2 regions of the Stenotrophomonas sp. TWI1149 genome follow, and region 1 is predicted to be linked to the other one. Evidence: riboswitches for the same ligand, from Rfam matches in the RefSeq annotation. Region 1 holds a riboswitch; the other holds the start of a gene.
What was found. A riboswitch is a leader RNA that binds a small molecule or an ion and turns the genes downstream of it on or off. The one in region 1 is predicted to bind glycine.
Positions count from the first base shown of each region.

Region 2: it holds a riboswitch for glycine, as region 1 does, so the genes downstream of both, ABE424_RS09755 (trimeric intracellular cation channel family protein) here and gcvP (aminomethyl-transferring glycine dehydrogenase) in region 1, are expected to answer to the same signal.

Region 1 is NZ_JBDJLB010000006.1:233,922-238,062, forward strand. It holds gene ABE424_RS09325 (hypothetical protein) at 1-153, opposite strand, end outside; gene ABE424_RS09330 (multidrug effflux MFS transporter) at 225-1,448, opposite strand; glycine riboswitch at 1,729-1,830, shown strand; gene gcvP (aminomethyl-transferring glycine dehydrogenase) at 1,919-4,141, shown strand, end outside.
Region 2 is NZ_JBDJLB010000007.1:71,934-76,074, forward strand. It holds gene ABE424_RS09735 (NAD(P)/FAD-dependent oxidoreductase) at 1-621, shown strand, start outside; gene ABE424_RS09740 (nuclear transport factor 2 family protein) at 670-1,104, opposite strand; gene ABE424_RS09745 (ribonuclease E inhibitor RraB) at 1,158-1,502, opposite strand; gene ABE424_RS09750 (GIY-YIG nuclease family protein) at 1,590-1,859, opposite strand; glycine riboswitch at 1,904-1,997, shown strand; glycine riboswitch at 2,006-2,097, shown strand; gene ABE424_RS09755 (trimeric intracellular cation channel family protein) at 2,190-2,807, shown strand; gene ABE424_RS09760 (MdtA/MuxA family multidrug efflux RND transporter periplasmic adaptor subunit) at 3,252-4,141, shown strand, end outside.

The sequences.
Region 1 (4,141 bases):
GTCCCGGCGGACGATGCCGGCCAGCAGCGTGCGCTGCTGGTCCCGCAGTTCGGCATGCGGCTCAACCGGCGTGGCGGTGGCCTGCTCGCGGTTGGCGGCCTGGGTTTCGCGGCGCCGGCGGATGTCGCGGCGCAGTTTGGAGGTGGTCGACATGGGAAAATCCGGACTGCGTCAAAGCGCCAAGGATACCGCACGGCCCCTGGCGGGCCTGTGCGGCAGGGGGGTCACTCGATGGGCGTCAGTACTTCACGGCGGCGCTCGGCGTGCCGCTCCCAGTACCAGAAGCTGCCACCGATGGCGAAGAACGCCGCGTAGCCCAGGGCCAGATGCAGGGGGTTGCTGCTGAGCATCGGCGAGACCACGCCGGCCACCACCGTGTTGATCATCAGCTGGATGAACATCTGCATGGACGAGGCCAGGCCGCGCTGATGCGGATACATGTCCAGCACGGCCAGCGCCAGGATCGGGAAGATCAGCGCCATGCCGACACCGCCCAGGAAGATCGGCATCACCGCCCACGGCAATGCGATCTGCGGCACCGACACCACGTAGCCGAAGTTCAGCAGCGCCGAGACCGCGCACAGCGCGAAGCCGATCGCGATCTGCCGCTGCGGCACGATCCGCCCGGCCATGCGACCGGACAGGAACGAGCCCACGGTCATGCCGCCGATGGTCGGAATGAACAGCCACGCAAAGCCGCCCTCGCCCAGTTGCAGGTGCTGCATCACGAACACCGGCGCCGAGGCGATGTACAGGAAGATGCCGGAGAAATTGAACGCACCGGCCGCGGCCAGGCGCAGCAGGCGCGGGTTGGATCCCATGCGCGCGTAGCTGCGCAGCAGTTCGCGCATCGACAGCGGCGTGCGTGCTTCCACCGGGTGGGTTTCGGGCAGCCACTTGCTGGTGGCCAGCAGCAGCACCACGCCGAACAGCACCAGGAACCAGAAGATCAACGGCCAGTCGCCGCCGCCCAGCAGGATCCAGCCACCGATGATCGGCGCGATCGCCGGCGCGACACCGAAGATCATCGAGACCTGGCTCATCAACCGCTGCGCATCGGCACCGTGGTACAGATCACGGATCACCGCGCGGCCCACGATCACGCCGACACCGGCGGTCACGCCCTGCAGCGCGCGGAACACCAGCAGCGTGGTCATGTCGCGCGACAGCGCACAACCAATCGAGGCGCCGATGAACAGCACCAGCCCGCCGATGATCACCCGCCGGCGGCCGAACGCATCCGAGAGCGGGCCGTGCGCCAGGCTCATCAGGCCGTAGAACAGCAGGTACACGCTGATGGTCTGCTGCACCGCGACCTGGTCCACCTGCATGCGGTCGCCCAGCAGCAGGAAGGCCGGGAAAATGGTGTCGATCGAGAACGGACCGAACATCGCCAGGCCTGCAAGCAGCAGGGCCAGACGGCGGGTCGAGGGTGAGGCGGGCGTCATGCGGGCTTCCGTCAGCGGCCGTGCGCAATGCGCGGCGGGCGCCAGCCCGGTACGGGCGGCGCCAGATGAATACGAGGATCCAGCGATCATAGGCCTTTGCCGCGCCCGGCACCATGCCCGGGGGCACGTTTCCGGGGTTCGGATGGCCCCGTATTCATGTGCTGGAAAGGCCCAGCGGCCGAAAGCGCTGGGCTATAATCGCCGGGCTACATGGTGGGAGAAGCGGACACCCGCTGCCGAAGGCGCAACGCCCGTAATCGCTCAGGCCCGATACCACCCGCATCAAAACTCTGGAGAGACCGGCGAATGCCGGCGCCGAAGGGGCACGAAGCACGCAGATGCGCGCTTTTAAACTCTCAGGCAAAAGGACAGAGGGGCACCCAGGAAGACCGCAAGGTCCGGTGGATCGCTGTCGCCCGCGACGCGCCCTGGCCCGACCGCCTTCCGAACGTGCGTGCCCACTCTCCGAGATGCCAGCCATGTCCCAGAACACCCCCTCCCTGCGCGAGCTTGAACACAGCCACGCGTTCGTCGAACGCCACATCGGCCCCAACGACGCCGAAATCGCGCAGATGCTCGACGTGGTCGGCCACGCCTCGCTGGACGCGCTGACCGATGCGATCGTCCCGGCCGGGATCAAGTCGCCGGCACCGCTGGACCTGCCCGAGTCGCTGACCGAAGTGCAGGCACTGGCCAAGATCCGCGCCATCGCCGACAAGAACCAGGTCTTCCGCACCTTCATCGGCCAGGGCTACTACGGCACGCTTACCCCGAACGTCATCCTGCGCAACGTGCTGGAAAACCCGGCGTGGTACACCGCCTACACCCCGTACCAGGCCGAGATCTCGCAGGGCCGCATGGAAGCGCTGATCAACTTCCAGACCCTGTGCGCCGACCTGACCGGCATGGAGATCGCCAACGCCTCGCTGCTGGATGAAGCCACCGCCGCCGCTGAAGCGATGACGCTGGCCAAGCGCTCGGCCAAGTCGAAGTCGGACACCTTCTTCGTGCACGACGCGGTGCACCCGCAGACGCTGGAACTGCTGCGCACCCGCGCCGAGCCGATGGGCATCGTGCTGCGCGTGGGCACCCCGGCCGAGGCGATGGACGCCGAAGCCTACGGCGTGCTGCTGCAGTACCCGGATACCTTCGGCCATATCGGCGACTACAAGGCGCTGGCCGATGCCGTGCACGCGCGCGGCGGCCTGGTCGCGGTGGCGACCGACCTGCTGGCGTTGACCCTGATCGCCGCCCCCGGCGAATGGGGCGCGGACATCGTGGTCGGCAACTCGCAGCGGTTCGGCGTGCCGTTCGGCTTCGGCGGCCCGCACGCCGCCTTCATGGCCTGCCGCGATGCGTACAAGCGCTCGATGCCGGGCCGCCTGATCGGCGTCTCGGTCGATGCGCAGGGCAATGCCGCCTACCGCCTGACCCTGCAGACCCGCGAGCAGCACATCCGCCGCGAGAAGGCGACCTCCAACATCTGTACCGCCCAGGTGCTGCTGGCGGTGATGGCCTCGATGTATGCCGTGTACCACGGTCCGGAAGGCCTGACCCGCATCGCCCGCCGCACCCACCGCCTGGCCGCGATCCTGGCCGCTGCCCTGCGCAGCGCCGGCGTCAACGTGGGCGAGCACTTCTTCGACACCCTGCACGTCAAGGACATCGACGCCAAGGCGATCCACGCCAAGGCCGCCGCGGCGCGCATCAACCTGCGTGCGATCGACAGCGACGCGGTCGGCATCAGCCTGGATGAAACCGCCACCCGCGCCGACATCGTCGCGCTCGGCCAGCTGTTCGGTGCGACCGTCGACGTGGACGCACTGGATGCGGCCACCGCCGATGCGTTGCCGGCCGATCTGGTGCGCACCAGCGCCTTCCTGACCCACCCGGTGTTCAACACCCACCACAGCGAACACGAACTGCTGCGTTACCTGCGTTCGCTGGCGGACAAGGACCTGGCCATGGATCGCACCATGATCCCGCTGGGCAGCTGCACCATGAAGCTCAACGCCACCGCCGAAATGATCCCGGTGACCTGGCCGGAGTTCGCCAACATCCATCCGCTGGCCCCGGCCGACCAGGCCACCGGCTACAAGGAACTGATCGACGGCCTCGAAGCGATGCTGGTCGAGTGCACCGGCTACGACGCGGTCAGCCTGCAGCCGAACTCCGGTGCGCAGGGCGAATACGCCGGCCTGCTGGCGATCCGCGCCTACCACCGCTCGCGCGGCGAAGGCCACCGCGACGTCTGCCTGATCCCGGATTCGGCGCACGGCACCAACCCGGCCTCGGCGCAGATGTGCGGCATGAAGGTCGTGGTGACCAAGACCGATGCCAACGGCAACGTCGACCTGGACGACATCCGCATCAATGCGGAGAAGTACAGCGACCGCCTGGCCGCGCTGATGATCACCTACCCGTCCACGCATGGCGTGTTCGAGGAAGAGGTGGTGGACATCTGCGAGATCGTGCACAAGCACGGCGGCCAGGTGTACACCGACGGCGCCAACATGAACGCCCTGGTCGGCGTAGCCAAGCCCGGCAAGTGGGGCTCGGACGTGTCGCACCTGAACCTGCACAAGACCTTCTGCATCCCGCACGGCGGCGGCGGCCCGGGCGTCGGCCCGTGTGCGGTCAAGTCGCACCTCGCCCCGTTCCTGCCGAAGGTGCTGGGCGGCGAAGGCGATGTC
Region 2 (4,141 bases), on a different contig from region 1:
CTGGAGAAGCTGGGCGTGGAAGTGCTCACCGGCACCCCCGTCAGCGACATCAATGCCGAAGGCTTCCAGCTCGGCGACCGCTTCGTCGAGGCTCGTACCGTGGTCTGGGCCGCGGGTGTCGCCGCCTCACCGCTGGCGCGTACGCTGGACGTCCCACTGGATCGCGCCGGCCGCGTGCCGGTGCAGCCCGATCTCACGCTGGACGGCCACCCGGAGATCTTCGTCGCCGGCGACCTCGCCGCACTGACCCAGGCCGACGGCAAACCGGTGCCCGGCGTCGCGCCGGCGGCCAAGCAGATGGGCAAGCACGTGGCGACCACGATCCAGGCACGCCTGGCCGGCAAGCCTGCGCCGGGCCCGTTCAACTACCAGGACTTCGGCAACCTGGCGACCATCGGCCGCATGGCCGCGATCGTCCACCTCGGACGCCTGCAGCTCTCCGGCGTGCTGGCCTGGTGGTTCTGGCTGGCCGCGCACGTGTTCTTCCTGATCGGCTTCCGCAACCGCGTCGTGGTGCTGCTGAACTGGGCGGTGGCGTACTGGAGCTACCAGCGCAGCGCGCGGATCATCTTCGGTGATGCGCAGGATGATCGCCGGCCGAAACGACCGCCGACGCCCTGATCGTCCGTGCCGCAACAGTGGCAGCCGGACGCACCTGGCTGCCATCGCTCACTTCGGCTTGCTGTACCACAGCGCGTTGACGATCACCCAGCGCTCGCCGAACCGCCCCATGTGGAAATAATCCACGAACCACGGGGTTTCCAGCCGCACCGAGGCGGCGTTGCCAACGACATCGAGCACCTTGCACTGCCGGTTCCACGCGGCCTTCGGCGTCTTCAGCGCGCCGGCCCGGGTCAACCCGACCAGTTCCTCTTTCGACATCCGGCGCAGGCCAAGCCGCTCGTCCGGCGTATCGCCCAGGATCGCGCGCTTGGCCAGGTCCGGGTGCAGCGAGCGCGCCACGCGCTCGGGATTTCCTTCCAGCTGCCCATCCACATAGTCGAAGCAGGTTGCTTCGATGGCGGCCAGCGTGGCCGGATCAGGACCCTGGGCCGCCTGTGTGGCGGCCGCGGCAACCGCGAGCATCAGGGACAACGTCGACATCGATTCTCTCCGGCAGGGGGACGTTCGAACGGATCACGCCGCGTTGCGGTGGCTCACCCCTGCGACAGGCATCCCCAGCCGTCGACCTGGCCGCTGTAGGAGACCGCCTCGCTGGCAAGCAGGCCTTCGAAGCCCGAGATGTTCTGGTGCGTCGGCAGCATCAGCGGATGCACCACCACCTGCCATGGGAACTCATCGTTGCCCTCGTACGCGGCGAAGGACACCTTCTGGTCGTTCTTGAGCAGGTGCACGGCGAAGGCGATCGCCACGTCCTGGGTCGGGAAGATCAACGCGAAATCCACCTCGCGCGGAATCGTCAGATCGTCGCCGTCCTGCAGCATGTTCCAGAGCACATCGCCATTTTCATCTTCCGGGTACAACGACAGATCGCGGGACATGGCACTCCAGGGCTTGGGCAAGCGGATCAACGAACGATGGCTCGATGGTATGCCGCCAGCGGAGCCCCGAACAACCCGCGCGCGGCGCTACGTGGGATCGGGCAGCGCCAGCCACGCCAGCTTGCGCTCCCGTGGTTGCCGCTTGAGCTGCCACTCGGCCTTCGAGGCCGCCGCGCGGTCCGGGTAGGCGCGCATCGCCAGCACCTTCACCGGCGGGTTCGCCCGCGTGTATTTCGCCCCTTTACCGGCGAGGTGGGCCTGGAAGCGCGCGTCCACGTCGTTGCTGATGCCGGCGTAATAGCTGCCGTTGCGGCATTCGAGCAGGTACAGGTACCAGAGGGCGGGTTCAGCGGGCATACCGGGATTATCGCCCGGAGCGGGCCCGGCGGCTGCTAGAATCCGCCCCGGATGCAGGAGAGAGGCGCCGCGCTGGCGCCCGCCGAAGGCGCAGGCTCCCATAATCGCTCAGGCCGGTGGCTGCACAGCCACCAACCATGCATCCGACACGCCGATCTGGAGAGAGGTCTTCAATGACCCGCCGAAGGGGCACGTGGCCTTGGCCACCGAACTCTCAGGCAAAAGGACAGCGGGAGCGGCAACGGAATCCCACCCACGACAGTGCAGCAGCGCTGGCGTGACGCGTGCGCGTTTTCCGTCCCCGCCTGCCGTGTCCCCGGAGCCACCCCCATGCTGCTCTCCCTGATCTACCTCATCGCCATCTCGGCCGAAGCCATGACCGGCGCCCTGTCGGCCGGCCGCCGCCGCATGGACCTGTTCGGCGTGGTCATCATCGCCTGCGTCACCGCGCTCGGTGGCGGCTCGCTGCGCGACATCGTGCTCGGCCACTACCCGCTGGGCTGGGTGAAACATCCGGAATACCTGGGCTTCACCATCTGCGCGGCACTGATCGCCACCTGGGTCGCCCGCTGGATGCATCATTTCCGCCGGACCTTCCTGGTGCTCGATGGGCTGGGACTGATCGCCTTCACCCTGATCGGCTGCGCGGTCGCACGCGAGGGCGGGCACACCGTGCCGATCATCCTGATCGCCGGCATGCTCACCGGTGCGTTCGGCGGCGTGCTGCGCGATGTGCTGTGCAACGAGGTGCCGCTGATCTTCCAGAAAGAACTGTATGCGGTGATCACCCTGCTCACCGGTGCGGCGTACCTGGCGCTGCTGGAACTCGGCGTGTCGCTCAACGCGGCGACGCTGTGGTGCCTGGGCGGCGGCTTCCTGTTCCGCCTGCTGGCGATCCATTTCAAATGGGAAATGCCGAAGTTCGTGTACCGCGACGAGGTGCATTGAACGGAACGTTCAATGCACCGGTAGCACCCGACCGTTGGTCGGGTGGCCTGACACACGTTCAATGCACCGGTAGCGCCCGACCGTTGGTCGGGTGGCCTGACACACGTTCAATGCACCGGTAGCACCCGACCGTTGGTCGGGTGGCGGCGTGTATCGACCAACGGTCGGTACCTACCGACGGCATGCATGCGCCTTCCCGTGACCACCTTGGTCGGATGACGCAATGCACCCATCCACCCGGGCCCTGCCCCATGACCAAGGGCATGTGAGTGCAGGCACCCACACGCGGTACCATGACGCCCCCGCCCCTCCCGGGTCGGTATCCAGCCACGCTGCGGCATTCGACCAGCGGCCCCGCCAGACAACCCCACTTCGCCCCGCCTGCCCCCACGGGCCGGTAAACCATGGACGCGTTCGCCGTGTGGCGTACGCGCAGGATGCCCCATGTCTGCCCCGCTCCCCTCGCGTTCCCGTCGTCTGTTCAAACCGCTGTTGGTCGTGGCCGTACTGGCCGCCGCCGTGATCGCCTGGCGGGTGTTGTCGCCCGCGCCGACCGCCGAGGCCGCGCCTGCGAGCACCGCCACCCCGGTACGCGTGGCCACCGCAACGCAGGAAGACCTGGTGGTGCGCCTGAAGGCGCTCGGGACGGTGACGCCGCTGCATACGGTGGGCATCCGCAGCCGCGTGGATGGCGAGCTGCTGCGGCTGGCGTTCTCCGAGGGCCAGCACGTCAAGGCCGGCGAGCTGCTGGCCGAGATCGATCCGCGCCCGTTCCAGGTACAGCTGTCGCGTGCGCTGGGCACCCAGCAGCAGAACCTGGCCGAGCTCGACAACGCCGAGAGCCAGCTCAAGCGCTTCACGGAACTGCAGAGCAAGCACTTCGTCTCCGCGCAGGACCTGAGTGATCAGCAGAGCAAGGTGCGCCAGTTGCAGGGCCGTCGCCAGACCGACCAGGCGGCCGTGGATGAAGCACGCCTGCAACTGCAGTACACCCGCATCACCGCGCCGGTGGCCGGGCGCATGGGCCTGCGCAACGTGGACGTCGGCAACCTGGTCCGCAGTGGCGATACCGAACCGCTGGCCACCATCACCCAGACCATCCCGATCAGCGTGCTGTTCACCGTGCCCGAGCCGGACCTGCCGGCGGTGGTCGCCGCGGCACGCGCGAATCCGCAGCTGACCGTGGAAGCCTGGGACCGCGAAGAGCGCAACGCGCTCGGCGACGGCGTGCTCTCCAGCCTGGACAACCGCATCGACACCGCCACCGGCACGCTGAAGCTGCGCGCGCAGTTCGCCAATGCCGATGAGTCGCTGTTCCCCAACCAGTTCGTCAA